Regions from separate parts of the Bacillus sp. LQ01 genome, predicted to be linked through region 2. Evidence: riboswitches for the same ligand, from Rfam matches in the RefSeq annotation. Region 2 holds a riboswitch; the other holds the start of a gene.
What was found. A riboswitch is a leader RNA that binds a small molecule or an ion and turns the genes downstream of it on or off. The one in region 2 is predicted to bind cyclic di-GMP.
Positions count from the first base shown of each region.

Region 1: it holds a riboswitch for cyclic di-GMP, as region 2 does, so the genes downstream of both, AC22L0_RS01755 (SpaA isopeptide-forming pilin-related protein) here and AC22L0_RS24010 (methyl-accepting chemotaxis protein) in region 2, are expected to answer to the same signal.

Region 1 is NZ_JBYEZL010000001.1:297,026-321,282, reverse strand. Features, by position in the region: gene AC22L0_RS01765 (SDR family NAD(P)-dependent oxidoreductase) at 1-32, opposite strand, end outside; gene AC22L0_RS01760 (2OG-Fe dioxygenase family protein) at 29-766, opposite strand; gene AC22L0_RS01755 (SpaA isopeptide-forming pilin-related protein) at 1,245-7,019, opposite strand; cyclic di-GMP riboswitch class I at 7,079-7,171, opposite strand; gene AC22L0_RS01750 (TetR/AcrR family transcriptional regulator) at 7,344-7,880, opposite strand; gene AC22L0_RS01745 (hypothetical protein) at 8,330-8,755, opposite strand; gene AC22L0_RS01740 (DUF975 family protein) at 8,980-9,633, opposite strand; gene AC22L0_RS01735 (PH domain-containing protein) at 9,834-11,276, opposite strand; gene AC22L0_RS01730 (PH domain-containing protein) at 11,269-11,745, opposite strand; gene AC22L0_RS01725 (hypothetical protein) at 11,825-11,992, opposite strand; gene AC22L0_RS01720 (TetR/AcrR family transcriptional regulator) at 11,995-12,576, opposite strand; gene AC22L0_RS01715 (YjcZ family sporulation protein) at 12,732-12,875, shown strand; gene ecsC (ecs operon protein EcsC) at 12,916-13,623, opposite strand; gene ecsB (ABC transporter permease EcsB) at 13,637-14,848, opposite strand; gene ecsA (ABC transporter ATP-binding protein EcsA) at 14,841-15,584, opposite strand; gene AC22L0_RS01695 (HIT family protein) at 16,147-16,581, shown strand; gene AC22L0_RS01690 (YtxH domain-containing protein) at 16,761-17,123, shown strand; gene AC22L0_RS01685 (HTH-type transcriptional regulator Hpr) at 17,423-17,980, shown strand; gene AC22L0_RS01680 (DUF1878 family protein) at 17,986-18,321, opposite strand; gene AC22L0_RS01675 (hypothetical protein) at 18,437-18,631, shown strand; gene prsA (peptidylprolyl isomerase PrsA) at 19,055-19,924, shown strand; gene helD (RNA polymerase recycling motor HelD) at 20,359-22,695, shown strand; gene AC22L0_RS01660 (FtsW/RodA/SpoVE family cell cycle protein) at 22,700-23,953, opposite strand; gene AC22L0_RS01655 (PadR family transcriptional regulator) at 23,961-24,257, opposite strand, start outside.
Region 2 is NZ_JBYEZL010000004.1:106,953-114,951, reverse strand. Features, by position in the region: gene AC22L0_RS24015 (non-ribosomal peptide synthetase family protein) at 1-3,269, opposite strand, end outside; gene AC22L0_RS24010 (methyl-accepting chemotaxis protein) at 3,406-5,148, opposite strand; cyclic di-GMP riboswitch class I at 5,283-5,367, opposite strand; gene AC22L0_RS24005 (anaerobic C4-dicarboxylate transporter family protein) at 5,650-6,963, shown strand; gene thiE (thiamine phosphate synthase) at 7,078-7,737, opposite strand; gene thiM (hydroxyethylthiazole kinase) at 7,753-7,999, opposite strand, start outside.

The sequences.
Region 1 (24,257 bases), on a different contig from region 2:
CCAGAAATCATAATTATTTTATTCTCTCTCATTTTGTCTCCTTATAAGAAAATGTTACTAATAAAATATCACGAAAAGCCTCCGTACTACATTCTGTTCCAAGTGGCGTTACGGCATGGAAGACCTTTTGTCCAAATACTAAAGTTTCTAAAGGCTCCTTCAAACTTATAAACTGATTAATTTCCCGAGGAGAATTAGCTATTAAATTATCTCCACCAATAGCTGTATTACTTAAATTCATAAGGTGTAAAAACACTACTGGTTCATCATCTTTATGTAACCAAATAGGTGAACTAAAAGATGGTCTTTCTTTAGTAGCTTTATATCTTACTTGATGTAAACCTATAATTAAGTCTTTACTTGTATCTATTATATTTGTTTTAAATGCAAATTCAGTATCGAAGCGCACGATATTTTGAATTAAAGGATTACATAAAAAGCTATCATTTATGCTATTGAACTGTCTAACTTTCCCGCCATCGTCATAGTTATATTCTTTAGATTGGAAGTAATCATTACTATTATCTAAAATATAATCTGGTGAATCAACATACTTTATATACCTTGAATAAGATCTAGCACGGCATTCACCGTATGCATCATCTTCCAAATTATAATAATCTAACTGTGCTTGTGTTAATAGACGATGATTCTCTTCCTCTTGTAAAAAGATTTCATTTGAGATTTCAAGGAATCCTTTAGATTCAAATTCATGTACCTTTTCTTCTATGCTAAAGCCACTCATTTTACTAAGAACAAACGTCATTATAAAAACCTCCACACTATTGTATTTTTCTATCTCACCCTATGTTAGAAATGCAATAAGTAACCGAGATTCTTGCTTAATAAAATTAAAAATTATGATATTCAATTAATACACCAAATGAAATATACGTAATTCGTTAAAATTATTTATTAAGCAATACTATATATCCTTTCGGGTATTTTTTCTAATTATCTGAAGATTTATCAACATTAGTCTTAATATTCAAAAATAAAGAAATAGATTTTTCAGAAAGATAAAACTGCGCGTATTGCAATTATTTATGTATATAACTTTTTTAAAAATTATATTTTAAATATAGCTAGTTTTTTATAAATTTTTTGATATAATTACATACGGGAAAAGGGAAGAATTTTGTCTTCCCTTGTGTTTTTATTTGCATCTAGTACTTTTGCTAGATGCTTTTTTTTATGCTAAAAAAGGTATCCTCAAATACTTTGAGGATACCTTTTCACCTTTATTATCTCTGCTGTTTTCTACCTAATATGAGTAATCCAAAACTCATCATTACAAGAAGTGCTCCCATATATGGTTCCACAGGCATTTTCTGCCCTGTCTTCGGTAATTCTTTTTCAGGGTTCTCTGGATTCGGTGTCCCAGGCTTTTCTGGATCTGGTGTCCCAGGTTTTTCTGGATTTGGTGTTCCAGGCTTTTCTGGATTTGGTGTTCCAGGCTTTTCTGGATTCGGTGTTCCAGGTTTCTCCGGATTCGGTGTTCCAGGCTTTTCTGGATTCGGTGTTCCAGGTTTCTCCGGATTCGGTGTTCCAGGCTTTTCTGGATCTGGTGTTCCAGGTTTTTCTGGATCTGGTGTTCCAGGTTTTTCTGGATCTGGTGTTCCAGGTTTTTCTGGATCTGGTGTTCCAGGTTTTTCTGGATCTGGTGTTTCTGGGCCTGGTGGCGCTAAATGATTCAATTTGTTTAATACTTCTAATTGAACTGCATTTATCATTCCATTTGTAATTTCAAATGGAATTGGATTAGTTAATTTTTCATATCCTTTTGGTGCTTCTACTTCTACTAGTGTGTAGTTACCTACAGATAGATCTGTGATTTTTGCCTTTCCATCTTTATCTGTTGTTACTTTCACTACTACTTTTCCCTTTTCATCATGAACCTCAAACACAGCTCCTGATAAGACTTCCTTGCTTTCAGCGGCCATTTTTGTAATCTCCACTGAACCTTTGTCTAACTGTTCATTCTCTACTTGCAATGATAAGACTTTCGTCATACCTTTTGTAATTTCGAATGAAACTGGCTTTTCTAGTGGTTTGTAGCCTGCTGGTGTTTCTACTTCTACTAACTCATACTTTCCAATAGATAAATCTGAAATGTCTGCTTTTCCTTCTTTATCCGTTGTTACTTTCGCAACTACTTTGCCTTTTGAGTCACGTACTTCAAATACAACATTTTCTAATGGTGCTTTACTGTCTTTATCTATTTTTGTGATTTCTACATTCCCCGTATCTACCATTTCATTTTCTACAGTGAACGCTAAAGATTTTGTCATACCTTTTGTAATTTCAAATAGTACAGGCTTTTCTAATTTTTTGTAGCCTGGTAAACTCTCTACTTCTACTAACTTGTACTTTCCTACTGATAAATCTGCAACTGTTGCTTTTCCAGCTTTATCTGTCGTTACTTTCGTTACTACCTTGCCTTTGTCGTCTTGAACTTCAAAGACTACACCTGCTAACGGTGCCTTATTATCTTTATCTATTTTTGTAATTTCTACATTTCCCGTATCTACCATTTCATTTTCTATGTTTAATGATAGAACTTCTGTCATACCCTTTTTAATTTCGAATGATACTGGCTCTGTTAGTTTTTTGTAGCCTGGTAAGCTCTCTTTCTCTACTAATTTGTACTTTCCTACAGATAAGTCTGAGATTTTTGCTTTACCATTTTTATCTGTTTTTACTTCCGTTACTACTTTTCCTTGTTCGTCTTGCACTTCGAAGACTACGTCTTCTAATACTTTTTGACTATCTTTATCCACTTTTGTGATTTCTACTGAGCCTTTGTCTACTAGTTCATTCTCTACTTTTAGTGATAAGACTTCTGTCATACCTTTTTTGATTTCAAATGATACTGATTTCGCTAGTTTTTTATATCCTGGTAAGCTCTCTACCTCTACTAGCTTATATTTTCCTACTGATAAATCAGCAATCTTTGCTTTTCCTTCTTTATCTGTCGTTACTTTTGTTACTACTTTGCCTTTTTCATCTTGTACTTCGAAGACTACACCTGCTAATGCTTTTTGACTATCTTTATCTACTTTTGTAATCTCTACTGAGCCTTTGTCTAACTGTTCATTCTCTACTTTTAATGATAAGACTTCTGTCATACCTTTTTTGATTTCGAATGATACTGGCTCTGTTAGTTTTTTGTAACCTGGTAAGCTTTCTTTCTCTACTAATTTGTACTTTCCTACAGATAAGTCTGAGATTTTTGCTTTACCATTTTTATCTGTTTTTACTTCCGTTACTACTTTTCCTTGTTCGTCTTGTACTTCGAAGACTACGCCTTCTAATGCTTTTTGATTATCTTTATCTACTTTTGTGATTTCTACATTTCCCTTGTCTAACATTTCGTTTTCTACTGTTAAAGCAAGAGATTTTGTCATGCCTTTTTCAATTTGGAAAGTAATCGGATCTACTAATTGTTTATATCCTTTTGGTGCTTTTACTTCTACTAACTTGTATGTGCCGACTGATAAATTAGTAACTTGTACTTGTCCTTTTTTATCTGTCGTTATTTTAGCGACTACTTGTCCTGCTTCATCTTGAATTTCAAAGACTGCATCAGCTAAAGCATCTTTATTTTCTTTATCTACTTTTGTAATTTCTACATTTCCTGTATCCACTAATTCATTTTCTACTGTTAGCTTTAGCGCTGTTACTCTACCCTTTTCAATTTCGAATGAAATTGGCTTTTCTAGTGGTTTGTATCCTGCCGGTGTTTCTACTTCCACCAACTCATACTTCCCGATAGATAAATCTGAAACGTTTGCTTTTCCTTCTTTATCCGTTGTTACTTTCGCAACTACTTTTCCTTTTAAATCACGTACTTCAAATACAACATTTTCTAATGGTGCTTTACTATCTTTATCTATTTTTGTTATCTCGACATTCCCTGTATCCACCATTTCATTTTCTACTTTTAATGATAGGACTTCGGTCATGCCTTTTTTGATTTCAAATGATATTGGTTTTTCTAATTTTTTATAACCAGGTAAACTTTCTACCTCTACTAATTCATACTTTCCTACAAGTAAATCTGAAACATTTGCTTTTCCATCTTTATCTGTCGTTACTTTTGTAACTTCATTACCCTTTTCATCTTGGACGATGAATGTTACTCCCGCTAACGGTGCTTTATTATCTTTATCTATCTTTGTTATCTCTATATTTCCCGTATCTACCATTTCATTTTCTATTTTTAATGATAGAACTTCGGTCATGCCTTTTTTGATTTCAAATGATACTGGATCTGTTAGTTTCTTATAGCCCGGTAAACTTTCTTTCTCTACTAATTTGTACTTTCCTACTGATAGATCTGAGATTTTTGCTTTACCATCTTTATCTGTTTTTACTTCCTTTACTACTGTTCCAGCTTCATCTTGCACTTCAAAAACTACGCCTTTTAATGCTTTTTTGCTGTCTTTATCTATTTTTGTAATTTCTACTGAACCTTTATCTAACTGTTCATTTTCTACTTTCAACGATAGGACTGTTGTCATACCTTTTTTAATTTCGAATGATACTGAATCTGTTAGCTTTTTGTAGCCTGGTAAACTTTTCGTCTCTACTAATTTGTACTTCCCTACTGATAAATCAGAGATTTTTGCTTTACCATCTTTATCTGTTTTTACTTCTGTTACTACTTTTCCTTGCTCATCTTGCACTTCGAAGACTACGCCTTCTAATACTTTTTGACTATCTTTATCTATTTTTGTAATTTCTACTGAGCCTTTGTCTAACTGCTCGTTTTCTACTTTTATTGCTAAAGCTTTTGTCATACCTTTTTTTATTTCAAATGGTACTGGTTCTGTTAGCTTTTTATAACCTGGTAAGCTTTTCGTCTCTACTAATTTGTACTTTCCTACTGATAGATCTGAAACATTTGCTTTTCCATCTTTATCTGTTACTACTTTTCTTACTACTTCATCTTTCTCATCTTGGACTTCAAATTCGACACCCGCTAATACTGCTCCGTTTTCTTTGTCCACTTTTGTAATTTCTATATTACCTTTGTCTACCATTGCATTTTCCACTTGTATTGGGAATATGCTGTCCCCTGTTACACTTACTTCGAACTCTGTTTCTTTTAATTGGTAGCCTTCAGGCGCTTTCGTTTCTTTTAAAATATATTTTCCTAGTGCTAACGGTTTAGAGATTGCCTTACCATCTTTATCTGTAACAATATGTTCGACTACTACACCGTCTTTTACTATATCAAACTCTGCATTTGCTAATGGTTTTTCACCATTTTCCGAATCAATTTTCTTTATTTCAATTTGACCCTTTTGCACAGTATTTTTAATTTCAATTGTTTTTGTTTCTCCAGCTTGAAGTGTAACCTCTACTGGGCTTGTTAATTTTTGATATCCTTCTGGTGCTACTGTTTCATAAACTTTATACGTCCCAGGAGCTAAAGTTTGAGGTACTGAAAAACCTTTTTCGTCCGTTGTCAGTTTTGCAACAACTTCATTTGCACTATTTCGAACTTCAAATTCGGCACCTTTTAACCCTTTGTTCGGATTCTCAGAATCTATTTTATGAAGCGATACTGTACCATCTTTTGGAGCTTCAGGCGGTGTAATAGTTACTTCTTTTGATGTTAATGTTTTATCATCAAAATGTAATTCCGCTTTATTAGGAATCTGCTTATCTACGTAAGAAGATAAGTCTGCATTATTTTTAATTTTCGCCTTGATACTAAGATTAATTATCTGGTCTTCATATGACTTATAATCAAAATTCTCACCAAACGTAAATGTTACTTCACTTCTTTGTTTATCTATATTTAACGTCCCTTTAGAAGTAATATCTTGGCCATTTTTATCATACACTTTTGCCTCTAATACTTCTAAAACATCTTCTAAATCATCACTAATTACCATAGATGTGTATTTAGAAGGATCGTTCGGTATATGTGTACCAACTTGGTATTGAATAACTTGATCCATTTGTGTTAGCTGCTCATTCTCTACAAGCTTGCCATTCTCATCAACTATATTTTTTTCAATGCTAGGTGGATTATTGTCACCTGAACCAGATCCTCCCCCACCACTCACAAATACTTGTCCTACTTTTTCTTCAGTTTTAATATTTTTACCTTCTAATTTCACAGTATTTTTATGAGGTTTTGCAGCAGGATTTGTAACCTTTGTTTTATATCTTAAAATATAGCCTTTTGAACTGTCTGGAAATTCAATTGTAAATCCAGTCTTTGTTGCATTTATTTTAATGTTAGATAAATTTGCTGGCTTAATATTTGTTGGTGCATAACCATCTTCAAATACAGCCTCTTCTAATACTACGCTGTCTGTAATTAACTCATGCCCAGGTCCTAATGTATCTGTTAATTTAAGATCTTGCATTTCTGTTCCAGTTGCATTTACATATACAAGCCAATCAGCAATAGACGGATCTTCTTGATTATAAGAACCCCATTTCAATAGATTTTCCGTATTGGGTTGTGGCTTCGGTCTCTCTGTCGTATTACTTACATTTACTTCTTTATTTACGATTTGACCATCAACGTTAAATTCTAATGGAATTTCTTTAACACCATCATATGCTTCTAGACCAAAGTAGAATTCTACGAATAAAGAACCTTTAATGTTGTTCTTTCCTTCTACGTAATCACCCATAGTACACGTTAATAGACCCTTTTTCATCTCACATGTACCAACTGTTTTTCCTTCAGCATCTTTTAAAGGAAAACTCATATTCATAAGGTCTTTTCGAAACTCTTTTGGCATATCAATTGTGAATTGATCTCCACTTTTTATTTTTTCTTTAGCTGACCACTTCACTTCTACTTTCATACCATCTGAGGCTTGATATGGTTCAGATGTCGTGCCATCAGTACGGGAAATATTAATTTCGTCCACTGGACTTTTCATCACAGCAGCTTGAATAACTGGAGCCCACACATTCAGCACTGAAAATAATACTAGAAAAACTAATGAAACCATTGAAATATGTCTTTTAGTACTTTTCATTTGCATAGTTCCTTCCTATTTTTTATATTTATATAACAAAAAAAGACCGTCCGGTTGCATCAAAAATGTGCAACCAGACGATCTTAGTAACCAATATGTATTACCGTAGACTCTAAGCTTTGCGGCCTATCCTTTCGAATAGTGTGCTAAAAATATCTTTTATTCTTTTTTTGTTTCATTTTCCTCTTAAACCAAATATTACTATACCGTCTGGACGGTTATAATTCAATACTCTATAAAATTGTTCTATTTTTCTAATAAAAAAAATAATTCACCACTACATTAAAGAAGCAATGGTGAATCATTTTTAAATTATATAGTTAGTATATTCTATTTATATGAATTACTAATAAGAGCTTGAATCACTTTTTCTCTTAACTCGGGGCTTAGTCTTCCAACCCCTAAATATTCCGAATACCATAATCCATCTGCTGCTAATCTAATAATTGTTGCACAAACTGAATCTATCTCATCATTTTCTATATTTTTTTGCAGTTGCTGAAATGATTGTTGTAATGGCTCAAGTAATTCAGGTTTTAACATGAGTGCTGCCATCATACTGCTAGACAACTCTTCTGTTCTTCTCTCATTACTTAATCTTTCCTCTACAAAAGAGCGAACCCATCTCCCTTTCCTCTCTGAGTCTTCCGCTACTTTATTGTAAATGGCCCCTTCATAATCCTCTACCCCTCGGACTATCATACCTTCTATTAAAGCTTCTTTATTTGAAAAGTGATACAATAATCCACCTTTGCTTAAACCCGCCTCTTTTGCCACTGCTTCTAAAGTTAATTTAGCAACCCCTTTACATTGTACAATTTGAGAAGCGGCCGCCAAAATCTTTTGCCGCGTTATGCTTATACTCATTCCTTTTTAAAACCCCATTTCTACTAAATTTATATAAATACGAATCTTATTTTTAATATTGTTGATTACTACTAAGTATTTTCTTTATACAACAAAAGCTTCATTACCTTTGAATTTTTAGTTACTTATTCTATTAAAAATTTCCATATCATTCAATATGATAACATTAAATACACAAAGCTGACTATACATCTATACTTTTGTATTTATTGAAAATATATCCATTAATAAAATTTACCGATTTATTCCTTCTTATTACTTTAAGACAGCAGTAATTCTTTCAGTACTAAATAAAAAATGTTATTACTCCCATTAAATTGAGTAATAACATTTTACTTAACAAATTCGCTGCCAACTAGCATCCTTCACATCTTCACTAGTCGGTTTTCTAACTGATCCAATAAAGTGAAACTTTATATCCGCAACATGGACAGGTGTATTTCATTTTGTCACTCCATTATTAACTTGTTTTCCCATATATTCCGACTCACAAAGAATGTAACAGCACAAATCATAGTTATCCCCATGAAAAATGTATTAGAATCTTCATATGTAGTTGGAATGCCTACCGTTACGAAAACAATACTAAAAGCTAAAAATAGATATAATAATAAAGATATAATATAGCTTAGTTTAAATCGTAAAATGATACCTCTAAACAATAGCTCACCAAGTAGACAGCCACCTAAAATAATAGGTACTCCGAAATACAATGTAAGGACTCCCATTTGCGCAGTAGATTGAATTATCTTTCCAATTATGTTCGGCGAAACCAGCTCACTATCGTTTCCCATCCTATCATATAAATCAAGTGCTGTTGCTGAAATAAAGAAACTTAATATAGAAAATGAATACGGTATTAAAAATTTGCTCACTCTCATTCACCTCGCTTTTTTCTTTACATATATTATTCATTATTTCCTATCATTTTTACATAAAAAAATAACCCTCTATGATAAAACATAGAGGGTAGCATTTCTATATAAAAATCTATACCTTATCCTGAAGTGAATCCCGAAAATAGGACAAATATCAAAACACCTAAACCATCTGCTATCTGCTCCCTACATTCTTTAGGGTAGATAGTTTATATGTTTTATTAGAAAGTAGTGCCTTCTTTTTTATAATATTCTTTTGAAATCTCTTCATAAAATGCGGCTGATGTCGCGTAGAAATAAGGTGCTAACCATAAGAAACCGATTCCTACAGTAAGAATACTTAAAATGAACCAACCTAAGAAACTTAAGCATAGTAAAAAGTAATCCATTTTATGTCCATTCATCATATGACGACTCTCAGTAATCGCTTGATTCGCTGTATATTCTGGATGATCATTCAAAATAAAATATGTCATAGAATAAGAAAATGATTTAATAATACCTGGAATAATAAGAAGTAATGTCCATAGAGTCAAGTAGACATACATTAGTAAATATGTTAAAAACGACTTCATCAACTTACTTCCATCGCTAAACCATCTAAATATATGACCAATGCGAGCATCAGTCCCACGAATTGCATTTAAAACAAGATAATAGGCACCTATTGTTAATGGACCAATAACAAGCATTACTATAATACTTACTGTAAGTGAATCACTTGCTTCTTCCCAACCCCAAAATATCGAGAAAATACCTGTTGTTAGCATTTCAACAGCTCCAATAAGGATTCCAATTAATAAGGTTGCCCCTACCGCTAGTCCCCATCTTCCTTTTAATGCATCAAGTGCTTCTCTTTTCAACTGACTTATCATATATAACCTCCTAATACTATTTCCATTTTATTATACCATTTATATCAAAAATCCCACATATTTTCCTAAAACAGAAGCATATTACCTTTTTTCATACGTATTGATACATGTGTGCTGTAGTTGTACTAATATATGGATTAAACGACTCTTTTCCCTATAACAAAAAAGCCTGCCTTTCATAATAGGCAAGCTTTCTCAAGTTACATCTCATTTATTTTCTTCTTATACCAATCCTGCATTCTCTCCGCATCTTCTACTCTCGTATGCTCTATTTTATAACTAGATGATGCACTCGAAAACTTATACGTACATAAATCCGCACGGCGCTGGAAATATGATTGTGTCTTCTCCATTGATTGGACGTGTCTTCTTCTAATAAGTCCTGTATATTTTCCGACGCTACGATAGACAAGTGTAATTTGTTCTCCGTTAACACTGTAGCCATTTGTTTTAAATGTTGCGTAGCCAAGTGTAAAGATAAGGATTGCGAGCGGTAGTAATGCCCACATGATGTAATACTTTTCAAAGTATACGCTTATTCCAGTAAGCGGGATTGCGAGCATAGCGAAAAAGATGAAACTATCAATGAGATAGCGGCGCAATGCTGCTTTTGGTAACGAAGTAATATTTGCATTCAGTTCGTATGGTAATTGTAAATGCGCGAGTAATTGTTGCACTCGATTTTTTCGAATGATAGGATGCAGTGTAACTTTTTCTTCTTTCCCTTCACTTTGAATGACTTCTACTTGCACAGCACAATAACCGAACGGTTGGCGTAAAATGCCTTCTTTTATCGTAATCCCTTGAATGCGGTGCAATTTTAGTACGAGTTCTTTTCTCTCCAGTAACCCTTGCGAAATACGGACTTCATCATTTTTTCGATTCACTGTGAAGTTACCGTGTTTTAACGCGTAGCCAATTGTAGATATCATCCAAGAAACGACAAGTAAAATAGCTACCATGTAAATCCAGCCATATATATCGTGGTCCATTACATATGACGTCACACTATTTTTTATCCATTTCGGAATATACTCATCTACTTGGTGATAAACGAAAAAGATTAAAGAGAACAATACTCCAAATTGACCAGATGTAACAGACGCTATTAAAATCTCTTTCCACGTTAACTTGTACTCTGTCGTTTGTTTTTCCTCTGTAACAATTGCTTTTTCTACTGTATTTTCTGCTGCTTCGTCTAACGTTTTTTCTGCTTTCACTTCTGGAGTTGGCTCATTTAGCAAAGTAATAAGCTCCGTCGCCTCTTCTACCGTAATTCCAGCTAAGCTAACTTCTGCTTCATCGCCCCCGCCAGCTGTTTCAATCTGAATTTTTTTCAAACCGAGCATTTGGTATAGTACGTTAGAACTTGTATTAATTGTTTGAACACGTTCTTTATTTAAGTAGCTCTCCTTTTTCACAAAGAGACCTTGTTTCACATGTAATACGTTATTTTCGACCCAGTATACTTTGTAATACCAGCCTACGATAGCTGAAATAATTGTGATTAACGCAAAGCCAATAGGAACTAAATACCAAAATGGAAACTTTCCCCTTAAGCTAAAAAGAAAAATAATGAGTGGTATAAAGTCTGTTATTTTTAACTCTAATAACATCGTGATTGGATGCTGCCTTTTATACATCCTCATCACTCACTTTCGCTAATTCTGCGATTTTCGTTTTCAACATTTCAGCTTCATACATCGTTAAACCTGGGATGCTATGAGAAGTTGCTGCCGTTGAAATCTGTAATTCTGCTAAGCCATATTTTCTCATAATTGGTCCTTGTTCAATCGTTACGTGCTGCACACGAATCATCGGTACTAATACGCGCTTTACGACAAAAAGACCATGCTGAATTTCAAGTTCTTCTTCATTTAGTTGATAGCTGTAATAACGTTGACGTAGTTTCGGGAATAAGAAGTACGCAAATGGTGCGAACACAACTGTTAGCCCAATCATCACATACAAAATCCACGCCCACCAATCAAACTTTATCATGAGGAAAAGGTAAGCTAAAATAACGAGTATACCGATCCCTTCTTCAATTACAGCACGAACTTTCCACACCTTGACCATGTCAGGGTGAATTTCATTTTTCAATGGATCCATGTAACCACTCCAAATCTAGTAATCTAATATATGAATACTCTCAATCTATATTTTACGTAACTTTACAGAAAATTGAAATTCAATCTTCTTTCTTCTCAGGAATAAAATATCCGAACCAAAGTAGCCAAATGAAACCGATTAACTTCATCCAATTTCCATCCGCTTGAAAAGCTTCAATCATACCTGGTATTTTATAAACCCCAATAAATCCAAGAAAACCGAGCCACCAGTTTTTTTGCATTTTCATCTTTACTCCTCCTTCATGACGTTTTTCACATTTCGAATCCAAATTTCTTTATACTTTAACTGGAATCCCATGAGCATATAGTTGCTCATATTATCAATCACGAGTGCTAGCGTATGAGCATTTTCTTCCGTTTCATGTTGTGACACTACGTCAAGTTCTACGCCTTTCTTCAATAAATCGTGGAAACCATTTAAGAAATCTTCTTGTATTTCAAATAAGCGTTTCTGATACTTTTCATTTCGCGATGCAGTTACGATAAATTCATTGATAACGCGTAATATCCCTTCTTGCCCTTCATATTCAGAGAGCATATGTAAACCATCAGCAATTAACTTTTCTGCAAAATTTTCTTTCGTATATTGCTCTTTATCGAAATAACTCACGAAATGATATCCAGAGAAAATTTCTTCAAATAAAAAATCGATTAACGCTTCTTTAGAAGAAAAATGATAATAAATAGCCGGTTTTGAAATACCTACCTCTTTCGCAATCATGGAAAGACTCATCTTCTCAATGCCGTGTTCTGCCATAAGTTTAAATGATGCCTCTACAATGTTTTGCGATGTTTGTAAATTCTTCGTCATACTGTACCTCACTTATTTTTACTTACCGGTCGGTAAGTAAATTATAAAACAAAACGAAATGATTTTCAATTTAGTTAGCACTACAGAAGGTGTTTATCAGAAAATACAGAAAGTTATAAAGTAAAAGCAACATATAACAATAAGGAGGATATCATATGGGACTTGGCGGTAATGGCGGTAGTGGTGGTAATGGCGGCGGTGAAGCAGGACAAGCTGGTAAGAGCGGATTTTCATTAATCATTGTACTTTTTATCGTATTGATTATAGTTGGAGTTAGCTATATCGGACTTGGCTTCTAAGAAAAGGCGTCCTACGTTACACATGTAGGACGCCTTCTTTTTAATCCCTATTCAGCAATCGCATACGATAACAATTCATCGTCACTTCTCCAAGTCTTTGCAGCAATTGATAGTTCGCATATGCGCCGACTGGGGCACCGATTACCGGGACGAGCTGAAGCATTTTTGCTAAATCGATATAGTCTCGGTATTCTGTTTGGAACTTTTCCCAGTCCATATGATTTTCTTTTTCTGTATCCCACGTTTCAATTGCTTTCCATATTTCTTTTCGGTGATTGTCACTTGAAAAGGCAAGCTGAAAAACGTGAAGGATAAAAAGACGCTCTTCTTGTTTACTCGTATCAAATCCGTACAACGTTGCTGCATCGAATAAAAATTTAATTTTAATTGTAAGTAGAAGCGGAAAGTCAGCAAGACCGAGGAGAATACCGCCAGCCCCCGTCCCTGCTCCTTCTGCCGCTGCTATTTTTTTGTACTCATCCATTTTTTTACGTACTTCATCGTCTCGTCTTTGCAATGACCATGTCGTCTCTTTTAGCTTCGGCTTTATAAAGTTTGACCCGGCGCTGATCGTTTGCACCATCATACGAATCGTCTCTGTTAGTACCTTTTGTACTTTCGCCGGAATGAGCTGTTGCACTTTCGTCTGCACTTTTTTGGAGAACCGTGTCATCATAGAAGAATCTTTCATGAATGTAGCTTTCCACTGCTCCAATTCTTTTATAACCTTCTCTTCGTATGTAATCATAGGTTCATTCCTTTCAATTTAAACGCTCAATGCGCTTCGCCCCGTATTGGTAAACAAAACCGATACTAAATAATATGCTTACGATAAGTAAAATTCCTGTCATCATGAAATCTTTCGTTGCTAGTGCAAATATAACTGTAAAGATTACGCTCCCTATGATTAGAATCGCGTTTAATAAAGTAAGAAAGTCTTTCTTCTTCTCTTCTCCCCCTACCGGATACAAATCAAGCCAAATCTTCATGCGGTGATGTTTCCATAAAGTTAAGAGCTGATAACCGATTAAGTATAGGAAAATAAGGCTTACGATAAATCGTCCATATAAAAACGGAATGAAGTACAAAATAACTCCTCCAAGAGCGAGCAAACGCACATATAAACCGAAATAGTTACCAGATCGTAAAAATGTTCTCGTATATAAGTATAAATAGGTACGCTTTTCACCAATCATCGAAAGAATGAAATCGAGCCATTTTCTCCGTGCTACTCTTTCTTTTAATGCTGGTACATCAACGAACATATTCGCAATGCGGTACAGTAGCATCATCTTCTTACCTTCTTCAGAAATTAAATACTCCCAGTTTAGCGGCTTTCCCTTCACCATTTGATGCAGTACTACGAGGTATAACACCATGAGAAGGACGGTTCCGCCAATAAACATAACCGAAGTACGCTCTACAAGGAAATAAACAAATAAGCCGTTTAAAATGAAACGAATGAACCAATCAGCTCTTTGTATATTTTGATCTGTTAAAAATGACTTTTCCCACGCTACGAATAAGTTCCACGCTTTTACGATAACAAACGCGAGTCCAATCCATATGTAAGCCGCTCCTGTTTGCTTCATTTGTTGGAAGTATAACGGAGCAAGCGCAGCTGCTACGATTGCGATTATGTATAACTGAATCATAAATGTAAAAAGAAATGCCTTTGTGAAGTAAGGTTTTAACTTTTCTTCAACTGGCAGTAAGTAAACGAGATCCGCTTCTTTTAATAATGTTTGAATGGATCCAGCCGTTAACACGAGTCCAATTAATACTGCCATTACGAGCGCCGCCGGAAACGAAGGTGTTAACGTTTGTAACCATTGCTGGTAATAATACGCTCCCGCACCAATGATGAACACGAAAATAAATTTCAAATGATCATTAAATACGTATTTACTATATGTACGAACTTCTTTTAGAAAGTGACGAAATCGTTCTTTCCATAACGCTGTGCTATTCATAATCTTCTTCCTTTGTTAGCGCGATGTAAATATCATCTAACGTTGCACCTGGCATATTAAACTGTGATTGCAGTTCAGATAGCGTTCCCTTCGCTCTTACTTCACCTTGATGCAAAATAATGAACGAATCACAATAACGCTCTGCCGTCGCTAAAATATGTGTGCTCATTAAAATACCGGCACCACTCTTTTTCATTTGGTCCATCATTTGAAGAAGGGATTGAATCGCTAACGGATCTAATCCAACGAAAGGTTCATCTACTATGTAAAGAGATGGCTCCACTAAAAATGCGCTCATAATCATTACTTTTTGTTTCATTCCTTTTGAGAAATGAGATGGAAACCATTTTAAACGATTTTTCATACGAAACTCTTGTAGTAGTTGTCCTACACGTTCTTCATATTGTTTTTCATCAACGCCATACGCCATAGCTGTTAATTTCAAATGCTCTTCTAACGTTAATTCATCATATAATACTGGCGTTTCCGGAATGAATGAAAAGCTAGAACGGTACGCTGTCATATCATCACGAATTGTTTTCCCATTAATTGTGACAGTTCCTTTTTTCGGTTCCATTAAACCGATAATATGTTTAATCGTCGTACTTTTACCAGCTCCATTTAAACCGATTAAGCCGACAAGTTCGCCTTTATTAACAGAGAACGAAACGTCTTTTAATACAGGTCGTTTCGTATATCCTCCTGTAACATTTTCTACACGCAATAACTCGCTCATACGACACCACTTTCTTCATTAGTATTCATTCTATATTCATCTTACCAAAAATTATGCTGTACTACATAGTATCCATGTACTCAAAAAAAATTTTTAAATTTATTAGCATATATTTTTCCGAAAGCGGACATCATAATTATTGAAGAAGGAACACATTGAAAAAGCAACCACCAATTGATGAGTACAACAACATAGTGAAGTCATCATGAAATGGGGTGTCCAAGTTGGACAATGAAATTTACACATAACCAGATCATTTGTTTCATTTTCGAAACGGGGTGTCTCTGAAAGAGCATATACTGTTTTAAAAAATAAACAATTTCATTTTAAAAAAGATTGCAATTCATTTCACTTGAAAATGGGGTGTCTACGGCAGAAACTTTAGCCGATTTACCGTGCATTTCTTAAATAAATGAGGTGTCTGCGAAACGTAAATTACGATAATGCTTTTTCAATCCCTCTTCAGAAAACAGGAAGCTGAGTCAGCTTCCTGTTTTTCGTGTTTGTTCTCTTATGTAATTATGGTAAAATACGGCTAAGGATATTTGAAAGGATGAGATCAATGAATCATACAGCAGACAATTGTATTTTTTGTAAAATCATTGACGGGCAAATCCCTTGCTCAAAAGTATACGAAGATGAACATGTGCTTGCATTTTTAGATATTAGTCAAGTAACAAAAGGACATACTCTTGTTATTCCGAAAGTTCACAAACAAGACATTTTTGCGCTAACGCCAGAAATCGCATCACACATTTTTTCTGTCGTTCCAAAAATCGCAAATGCGATTAAAGCAGAGTTTAATCCAGTTGGCTTTAACCTACTTAACAATAACGGTGAAAAAGCTGGACAAACTGTGTTCCACTTCCACCTTCATTTAATTCCACGCTACGGTGAAAAAGATGGTTTCGGTGCTGTTTGGAAATCACATCAAAATGAATACACTATGGAAAATTTACAAAACATCGCAAGTACAATTGCAAATAGTGTGAAATAATGACACTATAAGAAGGCGTAATACATAACAAGCCACTTCCCTGAAGTCATCAAATTCCGCATGGCTTGTTTCTTTACTTAAAATGCTCAGGGATGATTGTTTGTGCATAGCACATATAAGAAAGATATGCATATTTTTCCCATCATGAATACGAACAAAAAATAAGGAGGTCTCCTTTTATGTCAAAAGCTAAATCCTTTATTACAGGTGTTATTTGCGGCGGAGCAGTTGCTGGACTAGCTGTTCTTTTCTCAACTCCTTCTTCTGGTAAAGACATGCGCGGCAAGTTAAAAGAAAAAGGAAATGATATTAAAAAGACTTTAGCTGATATTACAGCTGATACGAAATTATTAAAGCGTCAAATTGTTGAAACTGCTTCAGAAGGTAAAGAAGTGTTTCAAGAATTAAAAGATGACATGCAAGACACGCTTTCTAACTGGAAGCAAGATATTTCTCAAAACAAGCGCCATATTGAGAAAGAAATTTTGGACATCCAAAAGTCAATTGAGAAACTACAAGAAGCTGTTCCAGAAAAAGCGTAAACAAATTCCTGCTTAGTTTTTTGCATATAACAAATATTTTTTATATAAATTGACCTTGACACGGCATATCGTATAGATATGCCGTGTTTTTATGCATTTACAATATATGTTATCACTTAACATGTAAGGACAACGTATGTATTCACGACTCATAAAACGCTTCCATAGTTATGCATGATTTGTATAGAATGTCATTTTTCCGAAAAATTTTCACAATTCTCACAAAAAGACTTTATTAATTTTTATTTTACTGGCATAATAGATAGTAATGAAAAAAGAATGTTAAAGTGGGTGAGTAAATGAAAAGTGGAGAAAAAGATTACTCGGTAAAAGAAGCGATGATTTTCAGCCAACGCATTGCTCAATTATCGAAAGCGTTATGGAAATGTGTAGAGAAAGATTGGCAGCAGTGGATTAAACCTTACGATTTAAATATTAATGAACATCATATTTTAACAATCGCTTATCATTTAAAAGGGGCTTCTATTTCTGAGATTGCTAAGTTTGGAGTTATGCACGTATCAACAGCGTTTAACTTCTCGAAAAAGCTGGAAGAACGCGGCTATCTTGTATTCTCAAAAAAGGAAGATGATAAACGAAATACGTACATTGAAATTACAGACAAAGGGGAAGAATTACTACTTCGCTTAATGGAAGAGTATGATCCTGAAAATAATTCAGTGTTTAATGGGGCTCTTGCACTTCGTAATTTTTATGGGAAGTTCCCAGAAAATATCGAACTGATTGCAATCCTGCGTAACATTTACGGACAAGACTTTATCGATATTTTTGAGAAATCATTAGAAGATATTGAAGAGAACTTTACAGAATCCGATCAAAAGTTAGTTAAGAAATAATCTATTTATTTTTTCGCAATCATGCTTAAGAATTCATTCATAAGCGGCTTAAATAAACCTTGTTTTGCTAGCGCTTCCGCAGTTTCGTGTACTTCGAGCTGATGTGGAAGCGCTTTTTCAAATTGATCTAACAGCGCATCGAACAAAAGAAGCCCTTCTGCTTTCTCCACTACATATTGCTCGTTCAGTTTTTCACAAAGATTTAGTATACGTTCAATATCTTTTTTACGAGCTTTTTTCTTTATGATCAAAGAATAAAATGGACACTTCTCTTCATCAATCATTTTAAATAATAGGTCTACATAGTATTCAGCTTGTTCTAATCTTCTAACAACGTCCATTTTCTCCCTCACTTTCTAACACAAAGTCTTCTATTTCTGAATTTTGTAACACGAACAAAATATCGTGTGATACAATATATGTATATGTATTTTAGCCAAAAGGAGGTCTCGCCTCATGACACTTATAACAGTTGTTTTTGTCGCATTCGCACTTCTTGTTATATTTTACACGAATTTCATGACACATACACTGTGTGAACGAAAACAAATAGCTGCGAGCCGCCAGCCCGGTGTCTTTCGGGTTATTAATGTATGTATAACAATTTTATTAATTTCTAGTTATATAGAAATTATATTTCATGGAAAGTGAGGAAGGAAAGCCCCTTCCTCACTTTTTTCCTCTATAAGCAAATTATACCTACAATAACCAATAAAATAAACAGTACAAGTAATAAAATAAGTTGAGAATTCATCCCCATCCCCTCCTCTATTCTGTATATGCGGCATACGCCCAATATGGCACACTTTCAAAATCTGACACGTGCTGGTTAATTTTTCTTTATCAATATGAAAACGGTTCGAAATATGATATATTAAATTTTGTACATATTGCTTATACTATAGAACAAAACATTCATCAAAACTTTATCCTCAGCCACGGTAAGCCCTGTTAAGCGCGCTTTACCAATATAAAAAAGCAAAAGTATCAGTGAGACTTAATCGGGCTCTTATGAACTAAAATTCATCGGTGTAGGATAAATTAAAAATACATAATAGTAGGAGTGTTTATTGAATGAAGAAAGCTATGCTTGCCTTAGCCGCAACAAGTGTAATCGCATTATCAGCATGTGGAACATCATCATCAGACAAAATTGTTACATCTAAAGCTGGTGACATTACAAAAGAAGAATTCTACGATCAAATGAAGACACAAGCTGGTAAACAAGTACTAAACAACATGGTTATGGAAAAAGTACTTATTAAAAACTACAAAGTTGAAGACAAAGATGTAGACAAAAAGTTCGATGAAATGAAAAAACAATACGGTGATCAATTCGATACACTAATGAAACAACAAGGTATTAAAGAAGAAACTATTAAAAATAGTGTGCGTGCTCAATTAGCTCAAGAAAAAGCGGTTGAACAATCGATTACTGATAAAGATGTAAAAGCAAAATTCGAGGATTATAAAAAAGAAATTAAAGCAAGTCATATCCTTGTAAAAGATGAAGAAACTGCTAAAAAGGTAAAAGATGAACTTGCTCAAGGTAAATCTTTCGAAGAATTAGCAAAACAATACTCTGAAGATACAGGCTCAAAAGAAAAAGGTGGCGACTTAGGATTCTTCGGACCAGGGAAAATGGTAAAAGAATTTGAAGAAGCAGCTCAAAAGTTGAAAAAAGGTGAAGTAAGCGAACCTGTAAAAACACAATTCGGTTACCATATCATCAAAGTAACTGATAATCACGCAGATGCAAATTTCGATAAAGCAAAAGCTGATATTAAAAAATCACTAGTTCAAGAAAAAACACAAGATGCTCAATTTATGAACGATCTTATGATGAAAGAAATCAAAAAAGCTGACGTAAAAGTTGACGATAAAGATTTAAAAGATCTTTTCGAAGAGAAAAAAGCTGACGATAAGAAAGACGAAAAGAAATAATGAAGTAAAAAAAGCTTGGGCTTCGGCCCGAGCTTTTTTTATCTCCTCTTCTCCCAGTAGTTAATCTAGATTCGGTAAATGAAATTATATCGGCGATTTTTCAAATATATCGACCGCAACTCCAATTATATCGGCGATTTTCAAAATATATCAGCGCAACTCCAATTATATCAGCGATTTTCGAAATATATCGACTTACCGACAAAAAACGACAACAAGCGTGACTCCTCTTCAAACACAAAAAAACCTTGATCCACGCCACGTAGAACCAAGGTTTATCTTATTATCATTGATTAAATGAAAAAACTATGTTAAATTAGAACAGAAACACGTTTTATAAAACAAAAGGAACGTATTTATCCGTATCTTAATTTTACACCAAAACACATCTTCAGTCAACCTCTATTTTTCACTTTTAAAGGAGTGCTTACCGTATGAACAAAAAACTTGATCTAGAGCAAAAAAGATTGGATACCGTAATCGAGACAATTACGGAGCAAATTGATAAACTGGAAAATGAAACTGGCAGACGCCGAGCAGAAGTAATCAATATTCGTAAACACTTTTGGGATGACGTGAAAGTGAATACTGATACTTTCGATGATTATCTTGAAACAGTTATCAACTTAAGACAACAAGCTCAGTCACTAGCTGTCACACAAATTACCCATAAGCACACCTTTAATCGACTTGCCGCATTAAGACGTATGCATAAAGCACCTTATTTCGGACGAATTGATTTCAAAGAAGAAGGAGAATCTGCCGCGGATCAAATTTATATCGGCGTCGCTACACTTACTGATGCAAGCGGAGAAAACTTCCTTATATATGACTGGCGCGCACCTATTTCGAGTGTGTACTACGATTATCCACCAGGACCTGCTGAATACAGTACACCAGGCGGCGTAATCCACGGTAATGTGGAGAAAAAATTACAATACATTATTCAAAATGGCGAGATTGATTCTATGTTCGATACGAGCCTTACAATTGGTGATGAAATCTTGCAACAAGCGCTTGGAAAAGGCACGAACAAACATATGCAAAGCATCGTTGCTACGATTCAGCGCGAGCAAAATAAAATTATCCGTCACGATGAAGGCCGACTCCTTATCGTGCAAGGAGCCGCTGGTAGTGGTAAAACATCAGCTGCATTGCAACGAATCGCCTACTTACTATATAAATATCGCGAATGGCTAAAAGCAGATCAAATTATTCTCTTCTCTCCTAACTCTATGTTCAATAGCTACGTTTCTAACGTACTACCTGAACTCGGTGAAGAAAATATGCAGCAAGTTACATTCCAAGAATATTTAAATCATAGACTAAGTAAGTCATTTGAAGTTGAAGATCCTTATGAACAATTAGAATATATGTTAACTGAAACGAATAATCCTACCTATAAAACGAGAAATGCGAGCATCCGATTTAAAGCATCCACTCAATTTTTCGAGATGATTAGAGCGTACAGACAATCTCTTGAATCTTCAGGCATGCTATTTAGAGGAATGAAATTTAGAGGAAAACTGATTGTTTCTGCGAAAGAAATTACAGAACAATTTTACAATACCGACTCCTCCCTCCGCTTCCATAGTCGAATTGAGAAGTTAACGGATTGGCTAAATAAGCAAATAGATGCACTTGAAAAAGCAGAACTGAAAAAGCCTTGGGTAGAAGAAGAAATTGAATTACTTAGTAAAGATGAATACCAAAAAGCTTATAAATATTTGCAGAAAAAAGGAGAGTTTGACGACAACTCCTTTCATGATTTTGAAAAAGAAACGAGAGTACTTGGACGTATGATTGTCCGTAAAAAATTGAAGCCACTGCGTAAAGGCGTTCAAACATTACGCTTTATCAATTTCACAGGCATATATAAACAACTCTTCACAGATGCATCATGGGTTACTGAGAAAAAACCGAAAGAGTGGGATGACATTTGCTCCTTAACAGTAAACATGCTTGATGAAGGAAAACTATATTACGAGGATGCGACTCCATTCTTACTTTTAAAAGAATTAATTGAAGGCTTCCAAACGAACAGATCGATTAAACACGTACTCGTAGACGAAGCGCAAGATTATTCTCCGTTTCAGTTCGAGTTTTTAAAACGTCTCTTCCCTGCCGCAAGAATGACGGTACTCGGAGACTTTAACCAAGCGATATTTGCTCATGCGAGTGAAACGGTTAATTTCGATACACTTACAAATTTATACGGTCCAGACGAAACAAACGGCATTAACTTAACTCGTAGCTACCGCTCAACAAAACCGATTATTGAATTTACACGTGCTCTCGTACCGGAAGGCAAGAACATTCACGCCTTTGAACGTGACGGCGAGAAACCTACAGTGACGAAAGTATCGAATGTCAACGAACTGCACGAACGTATTACTGCCAAAGTTGCTGAACTACAAAAAGAGCAGCACAATACGATCGCAATTATATGTAAATCTGCAGCTGAAAGCGCAGCTGCATACGAAGCACTTAATCATATCGATAATATTAAACTCGTGAAGAGTAACTCAGCCGAGTATGAGCAAGGCATTGTCGTAATCCCTGCTTACTTAGCGAAAGGTATTGAATTTGATGCTGTTATTATTTACGATGCTTCTAAAGATGTATATAGTGACGAGAGTGTTCGTAGATTATTCTACACTGCTTGTACGCGCGCAATGCATGAATTACAACTTTATAGCGTTGGCGAGGTTAGTCCTTTTGTGCTTGGGGCTGATTCGGAGAGTTTTGAGCTTATAACGAAAACACCTTGATGATTCAAGGTGTTTTTCTCATTCTAAACGACATATCTTTACGACGATATACACTCAGCACAATCCCCATTATAAATGCATGAAACAGAGTTGGTATCAAGCCGTAACTAATAAAGGGTAATGATATAGAAACACGTGGTAATATCCCAAGAATCATGCCAACGTTATAAACGAAATGGAATACAAAAAGAGTTACTCCACCAACGAGGAGTAATTTACCATAACCATCATTTATTTTATAAGCTATATTCATTATTCTTACTGCAAAAAGAGACAAAATCAAGACAAGAACTAGCGCAAGCACATATCCATAATAGTAAGTCAAACTTGCAAATACAAAATCAGTATGAGTAGCAGGGATAGACTTTATATTTCCATATGTACCAAACCAACCTGCCGATGCCATTGCCTCTTTTAAACGTAAATACCATTGATCATGCTCTGGGTTTAAAAACCCTAAAATTCTAGCTATCCGGTATTCTTTTACGGCAGACCAGGAAAATAAATCCCTAATAATAAAGAAACAAATCGGTAACATTGTAATGAGCCAGGCCGTTTTCTTTCCTAGCTTACTCCACCAAAGCATAACAAATACCATCGTGATATAGATGAACAGTGGTAAAAGAGTTGATGTAGTTAGAAATAAATATAAAGAAAATAAATACAACATGAGAAGATGTATAAACTTTAATCTACTGTTATTGAAAAAAGAAGCCCAGGCTAGAAGGAAGAATGGTATTGTCATTAGACAGTCAATTATGATGGAACCAATTTTCATTAATGGCTCACCATTCAAAAAAGCAGTCGGAAAACACTTTATCATTAACAAGATAAGTACACCAATTGTATAAAACAGCCACCCGAGTCTCTCTAACTTCCGATAATCAAATAGCATCATCCCAATCGCTGTTGTAACACCGAGAATTACAAATATCACCTTATTCATTAATAAGTCAGCATGTCCAAGCGCTATAACTGGCAAAAATCCTAGCCCCATCGCAGCCACTAATAAACCAATTAAGAACCAATCAACCTTTGGCTTATGTAGTTTATTAAGTTCCTGGCCAAGCTTAATTGGACTTCCCATTTGTTCAACAGCCTTATCTTCAGCAACTTCCTCACTTAAGCCTTTCTCTATCCACATATTCTTCGTCTGTTTCAAGTGAAAGTCTAGTTCTGTTGCCACCAAGTCCTTTGCTTCTTTTGATTTAATATGGTTCGTAACTTCTTTTAAAAAACGCTCCCCTTTTTTGCTCAATTTTTTCTCACTCCTGTACTAATCCTTTTAATATAAATCGTGCCTTCGTAGCATTCTTCTCTGCCTTTCGCAGCATTTTATTTCCTTTATCATTTAATTGATAATATTTAGCTCCCGCGTGATCCCAGCTAGATTGGATAAATCGATTTTGTTCTAGACGATGTAATAAAGTGTATAGAGACCCTTCACCACCTTCGAATTTTTGAATCCCTCTCCCTCTTAGCAACTGCATCAATTCATAACCCGTTTTTTCATTCATAAGAAGTTGTAACACTGCTAAAAGGATATCTTCTTCCTTTTCGGA
Region 2 (7,999 bases):
GGATGACAAATATGTAACGTCTCTCCTACAATTTGCGCATCTTGTAAATACGATACAATTGATTTACTAGCAAAATCAATTGGTGTGAAATCAACTTTCCACTTCACATTTGGTGCTTTCCCAATTAATAGCATTGTTTTAATAAGACGATAAAATGCGTTTCCTTCAATATTTTGTTGGAACGAACCTGTTTCTGAATGACATGCTAAATTACCTGCACGATAAATATTTCCGCGCAAACCATTTTTCATTGCTTCACGAACAATGTTTTCCGCTTGTAGTTTACTATTTGAATATACATTCTCTAAGTCTACACTGTAATTAAAATCACCAGTTTTCATGTATGTATCCCATTGATCTACCGCTAATTCTAACGGGATACCAATTGTAGAAATAAAATGGAATGTAGCACCTTTCTCCGCTAATGCTAGCATACGGCTAGTTCCTTGGACATTTATATTTTCAAATTGTTTTACATCTCCAAAATGTCTTACATCTGCACCGCAATGAATTATCGTATCCATCTTAGAACTGATGAACATAAATTCTTCTTCGCTCATCCCAAGATACTCTTCTCCCAGATCACCAGCTACGGCCTGTATACGCTGTAACCATTCTTCACATATATCATTAAAGTAGCCTGTTAATGTATCTATAATTCTTTGCTGCACATCTTTGGTTGGTCTTACTAAACAATAAATAGTAGCAGATGTATCTCTCAACAATTCATATAATATGTGTGATCCTAAATAACCAGTAGCTCCTGTTAAAAAGACATTTGAAATCTGGGTTTCTTCCAAAACGTTTGCATACGTGATAGTATCTGGCTCGTGAATCACTTTATATTCACGAAATACTTCTTCTTTCTCTACTTTTACTTCTCGCTCAATTCGAGCTAATCCATATATCGTTCTTTCTTTAAAGAAATCTTGAATTGTTAAATGTGAGAAATCTTCTTTTAACAATGTTAAGACTCGTAATACTTTTAATGAATGTCCACCAATTGTAAAGAAATCATCATGCACTCCAACTTTTGAAATTCCTAATACTTCCGCCCAGGCGTTCGCTATTTGTTTTTCTGCTTTATTAGAAGGTGCAACATATTCTTGTAGCCGAACCGGTTCATACTTTTCTTCTAACTGAGCTAACTTCTTAACATCAATCTTTTTATTAGGTGTAAGTGGTAATTCATTAATATAAATTAGTTTAGATGGCACCATATAATCTGGTAATTGCTCTTGTAACTGATAAACTAATTCTGGTATTTCTTTTTTATTTAAAGTTGTATAGAACGCGATTAAATATTGGCTACCTTCCTTACTCTTCTTAGCAAAAACAGCATTTTCTTTTATATTATGATTTTGAGAAATTTTACTTTGGATTTCTCCTAGTTCAATACGATGTCCTCTAATTTTTACTTGATCATCTTTCCGATGTAAAAACTCTATATTTCCATCCTCTAGCAACTTAACGATATCACCTGTTTTATATATATTAACTATAGGATTAAAAGGGTTCGGAATAAAAGCTTCAATTGTTTTATTAGGCTTATTAAAATACCCTTTTGCTAATCCCACTGAATCTATATATAATTCACCAGGTACACCAATTGGACAAAGATTCATATTCTCATCCAAAATCATAACTTGATAATTAGCACATGGTTTACCAATGGGAATACTCGCAACATCCTCATTTAACTGACTAGGTATTTTATAGGTTGTCGTCACTACAGTACATTCTGTCGGTCCGTATACATTATAAATTTCAACATTTGTACCTATTCTTTCTCTCCACAATTTAATAACCTCTACAGGTAACATTTCACCACCAATCGCAATTCTTTTTAGGGAAGCTAGCTTATATATATCTTCTTCTGCTAAATAAGTTGCTACTTGTCGAACAAAAATTGTTGCTAATGCCAAGATTGAAGTTGCTTTCACTTTATAGATTGCATTTGCAAATGCCTCTACAGACAATCGCTCTTCCTCTAATAGTACATACAAGTTTCCTCCGCAGAATAAAGAAGCAAATGACTCCCATACAGAAGCATCGAAACTAAAGGAAGGAAATTGAGCAAATACATCCTCTTCTGTCAATTCATATTGCTTTTTCATCCAAGTGTACAGATTAACAACGCCTCTATGTGCTAACATCGTTCCCTTTGGATTCCCTGTTGAACCCGATGTATAAATCATATAAGCTACATCATCACAATGAATAGACAACTTTACATCTATATCTTCATAAGTTTCACTATCATACAATGAAACTGTTTGAACCCCATCACATGTTATAGGCGTCTCTTTCATCAATATAACTTTCGCTTGGCTATCTTGAATAATGTACTGTATTCTACTTTCCGGATAATCTGGATCAATCGGAACATACGCTGCACCAGCTTTTAATATAGCTACCATACTTACTACTGTGTCTATGCTACGTTTCATAAATATTCCAACATAGTCTCCTAATTGGACGCCGTTTTTAATTAACATATGAGCTATTTGATTACTTTTTTTATTTAGCTCCTCATAAGTTAAAGTACCTTCCCTTGAAGATAAAGCTATACGATTTGGAAATTGAGCAACAGTATTATAGAACATATCGACGATACTTTTCTCAGGATATACTGCTGTCGTATCATTCACTTGACTATAAAGTGCCATCTCGGCCTCTGTAATAATATTAAAATGTTTTATATACTTATTAGTATTTTGTGATATATCAACTAAAACACCTTGTATTTGTTGTGCATAACGAGTAATCGTTGTCTCTTTCCAATTAACACTATTAAATATTATTTCTACACTTTGCATATTTTTACTAAATACAAATTGTAATGTATTCGTGTCTTTTAGCTCATAATATGTTTCACCAATAATAATAGGTGACATTTCATATAATGTATTACCGTTTTGAAACTCTTCTATTTCTTCCTCATTCATTTCTTTAATTTGCTCCAGTTGCTCTTCAATTTGTAAATTTAAACTTTCATAGGAGAGAAAATTAGAAACTTCAATAGTAATTGGAAATAAATTTCCTCTTACATGATAAAGCACGACAATATGTTTTTCTTTAGAAATATGATATAACCACGTTGCAGTCGCTCCTATTAAATCTACAATGTGAGTCAAATTTGAAAACAGTTCCGTTTTCCTTTTTATCCTAAGTTCTGTTCCTTGCACATCTTTAGGTATTTTAATACTTCCTTCTACTTTTCCTAAAAATTCTTTTACCATCTCATTATAAGAAATTGCTAATTTCATATTTATGTAAATTCCTCTCTTAAATATAATAAAGGTGTGAAAATTCACACCTTTTTCATCCCTTATTAAAGGGCAGATTCGTTCAATTCATAATCAGTAGCGGAGATACCCCCTTGATTAGAATTGAACTTTCTCCTTATTCGCTTTTAAACTCACCAATAAGCTCTTGTAATTCCTGAGAAAGCCAACTTAAAGAAGTCGCTAATTCTGCAATATCTTGTACTGATATTTCTTGCTCTTTCATGCTTTCTTCAACATTACTACTGCTGTTGGCATAAGTATTTGCAATATGTGATAATTCATTTACGACTTGAACAATATTCTGGCTATTTTGTAAAATGTCACTCGAATTACCGGAAACAGCTTTTACTTGATCTGTAACAGATTGCGCTGATTTTGAGATTTTTTCAAAGAAATCTCCACTACTTTGAACAAGCGAAATTCCAGTTTCTACTTCTTTTGAACCTTTTTGCATGGAAACTACAGCATCTTCTGTCTCAGCTTGTGTTTCACCAATTAATTTCGCTATATCTTTTGCAGACGCTTCCGTTTGTTCTGCTAATTTTCGTACTTCATCAGCAACAACTGCAAACCCTCTTCCAGCTGCTCCAGCACGTGAAGCCTCAATAGAAGCATTTAAAGCTAATAAATTTGTTTGATTTGAAATACCTGTAATTACAGTTACGATATCACTAATTTCTTTTGACCTTGTTTCTAACGAATAAATGATGGAAGATAAATCTTGTACTGCATTTTGGATTAAACTCATTTGATTAATAATTTGTCCAATCACTTCATTACCTTCAATTGAATGTTGTTCCATACCTTCAGAAGCAACCGCAACTTGTTTTGCAGCCCCAGTTATTTCTTCTACCTTATCTTCCATTCCATGTACAATTCCTAAACATTGTTGTACTGAAGTTTTTTGAGACTGTGCCCCTACTCTTAAACCTTCAATAGAACTTGCAATCTCTTGAACTGCCATGCTGTTTTCCTCTGTACTCGCCGACAATTCTTGTGAAGAAGAAGAAACTTGCTCAGCAGTTTGCCTTACTTTATCTATAATCCCTTTAAATTTTTCAATCGTGTTATTGAAATAAACATTAATAATTCCAATATCATCTGGTCTTTCTTTTAATTTAACACTTAAGTCACCTTCACCAATTTTACGTAACCCTTCTCGTAAATCTTTTAATGGAGCTAACGAGTGACGCACGATAAAGAATTGAGTAATAGTCGCAATTGCTAATGAAATAATGATAAAGAGTAAACCCTGTATCATAAACTTCTCTTTTGTAATAGGAACAATGGAAGCATCTAAGTCAGCCGCAATAATTGCAACAATATTGTTTTCTCCATCCGTAATTGGTTCTAATATTGTCACCCACGAACCTATTTCATCTTCATATACTTCTGTCATTTGTGCCTTTTTCGTATCAATCACTTTATCGTATGCCTTCATCCAATGAGCGGGTTGTTCATAATAATCTCCCGTCTTTATAGGGAATGCATTTGTTAACTCTGTAGTCAAACCAACGAGTTGTAATTCTCGCTTTTCATTCGGCTTTGCTCCTGTAACATACGTTTGTCCAACACTTTTCAATTCTTTTGAAACTTCATCTAATTTCTCTGTTAACTTTTCTTTTTTCACTTTTTCGGCTGTAGGATCTTTCGCCATGTCTCTAACTAACTCTAAATCCAATTTTTTTAATACTATTTCTCCTGTTTCAATAGACTGCCTTTCAAATAAAGACATCATACTATTTTGAAACATGTTGAAACTTAACGCACCCATACTTCCAACAAGCGTCAAAATAACTAGTACGGTTAATAAGACGTTCTTTTGAAGGAACGATAACTTATGCCAATATTTTTTCATTAATATCCACCTTCCTTAATCAACATAAACAAAAAAACAAAATATATGAATATTTTGTTTGAAAATGTTTCTCAATATGTTCGAGAATAAAAAAAAGCCAATGTAAAAGCATTGGCAAAGACCAACCCTATCCGTCCGGTAACTGGCTAGCGTAGCCTTTCGACCTTAGCTCCTGTAGTTTTGCGTCCTCATGTTTCCATCAGTTTGCCTTTCTCGCTGAACGAGTTGAACGATATGGGAGTTCTATGAGAATTAATTTATTCTCTTTCAAAGATTACAACATATAAATCAAAATGTCTACTTATTTAGAGATATAAATACAAATTTTTAACGCATTGCTTTTTCAAAATAATTTCAAAAAGTACGTGAATGTTACTTTTTTTATGTTATATAATAAAAAATGTATAAATAACAAGGATTTCTTCGGGTATTTATTTAATTTTCATTCAAATTAAACTATTCGAATATATCTTAACTAATGAATTTCGGAGGTAGTTTATCATGTTTTGGCTACAATTTCTTACCTTGTTACTCTGTATTTTTATTGGTGCACGCCTAGGCGGAGTTGGTTTAGGAGTAATGGGTGGAGTTGGTATGGCAATACTCGTTTTTGTCTTCCACTTACAACCAACGGCGCCTCCTATCGATGTAATGCTTATGATTTTGGCAGTAATTACAGCTGCTGGTGCTTTGCAAGCCGCTGGAGGAATGGACTACCTTGTTCATCTAGCTGAAAAGGCATTACGAAAAAATCCAAAACGCATTACATTCTTTGCTCCAATTGTTACTTATTTATTTACACTTTGTGCAGGAACTGGTCACGTTGCTTATTCTGTACTTCCTGTTATCGCTGAAGTCTCTCGCGAATCCGGAATTAGACCAGAACGACCAATGTCAATTGCCGTAATTGCTTCCCAACAAGCAATTACAGCTAGTCCTATATCAGCTGCAACAGTTGCACTTTTAGCAATGTTAGCTGACTATAAAATCACCTTATTAGATATTTTAAAAGTAAGTATCCCTTCTACTTTCATCGCTTGTATGATAGCTGCATTTGTTGCTAGTAAGATGGGAAAAGAATTAAATGAAGACCCTGAATACTTAAAACGATTAAAAGAAGGATTAATTCCTAAGCTTGAAGAGAAAAAAGAATTTGTAGGTGTAAAGGGCGCAAAATTATCAGTTATCCTTTTCCTTGTAGGAACCTTCCTTGTTGTACTTCTTGGTTCATTTGAAGCACTTCGTCCAGGATGGATAGTTGGTGGGAAGTTAGCCCGTCTTTCTATGCCGAACACAATTGAGATGGTTATGTTAACTATCGCGGCTCTTATTATTATTTTCTGTAAACCAAATGTAGAAAGCATTGTATCTGGTAACGTCTTTAAAGCAGGAGCAACAGCAGTTGTTGCTATTTTCGGTATCGCTTGGATGGGAGATACTTTCTTTAATGGAAACTTAAATATGATTCAAGGATCGATTCAGCATTTAGTAACAAGTGCACCTTGGCTATTTGCTATCGCACTATTCATTCTATCTATTTTACTGTACAGCCAAGCAGCAACAGTTCGTGCCTTAATGCCACTTGGACTATCTCTTGGTATTCCACCAGCGCTACTGATTGCGATGTTCCCTGCAGTAAATGGATATTTCTTCATTCCAAACTATGGAACAATCGTTGCTGCCATTAACTTTGACCGTACTGGTACAACAGGTATCGGTAAATACGTATTAAATCATAGTTTTATGATTCCGGGCCTAATTGCAACATTTACTTCTATCGGAATTGGAATGCTCTTAATTTCAATTATGTTTTAAAGAAAAAGCACAAACCTTTATTTAAAAAGGTTTGTGCTTTTTTAATCAAATATTTGTTTAAATTTTGGGCAGTCTATTTCTTCATGTAGCACTTAAAATACTACACTTCCTTCCCTACAAACTTCTCTTTACTTCTTCAACTAATTTTCTCGTACTTTCATACGCAGATTCCGCTAAACTAATTGCTGAAATAACTGAAACACCGTCCGCACCCGCCTCTATAACTGCCGCTGTATTTTCAATTGTAATCCCACCAATACCAACGATTGGCACTGTAATTCCTTGTTCTCTAAAATAAGCTAATCCTTTCGTTCCTTGAACCGCTTTCGTATCTTTTTTCGTACTCGTTGGGAAAATAGGACCAACACCTAAATAATCCGCTCCATTTTCGATTGCAAAGCGTGCTTCTTCAATTGTATGAGCAGATACGCCGATAATTTTATCTCCCATTTTTTCACGAACAGATGTAATTCCTTCATCATCTTGTCCAACATGAACACCATCTGCATCTAATTCAATGGCTAATTCTACATCATCATTTACAATGAAAGGAACACTATATTCCTTACAAAGCGTCTGCAATTCTTTTGCAAAGCGCACTCTATCTTCTCCGATTAAAGAACCTTCCCCCTTCTCGCGAAACTGAAAAAGTGTCACTCCACCATCTAACGCTTCTTTCAATACAGCTAAAGGATCCCTCGTGCAGTTATTACTTCCCATAATAAAATACACTTGCAATAGCTTAGACATTTTATCTATTTCAATGCGTGCCATTTCTTTCACTCCCTCTTACTCTAACTCCACAATCTTCCCATACTTCTCAATATCACCTGAAGTTGTATTCGCTAATTGATTTAAAAATTCAATTTGGAAACTACCAGGCCCTTTTTCTACCGCCTTAGCAGCTGCCAGTTCCGAAGCTACACCATAAAACGTTAATGCGGCTACTGCTGCTTTTACATAATCTTTTTCCACTGCTACAAATGCTCCTATTACAGAAGTTAGTAAACAACCTGTTCCCGTAACTTTCGTTAAA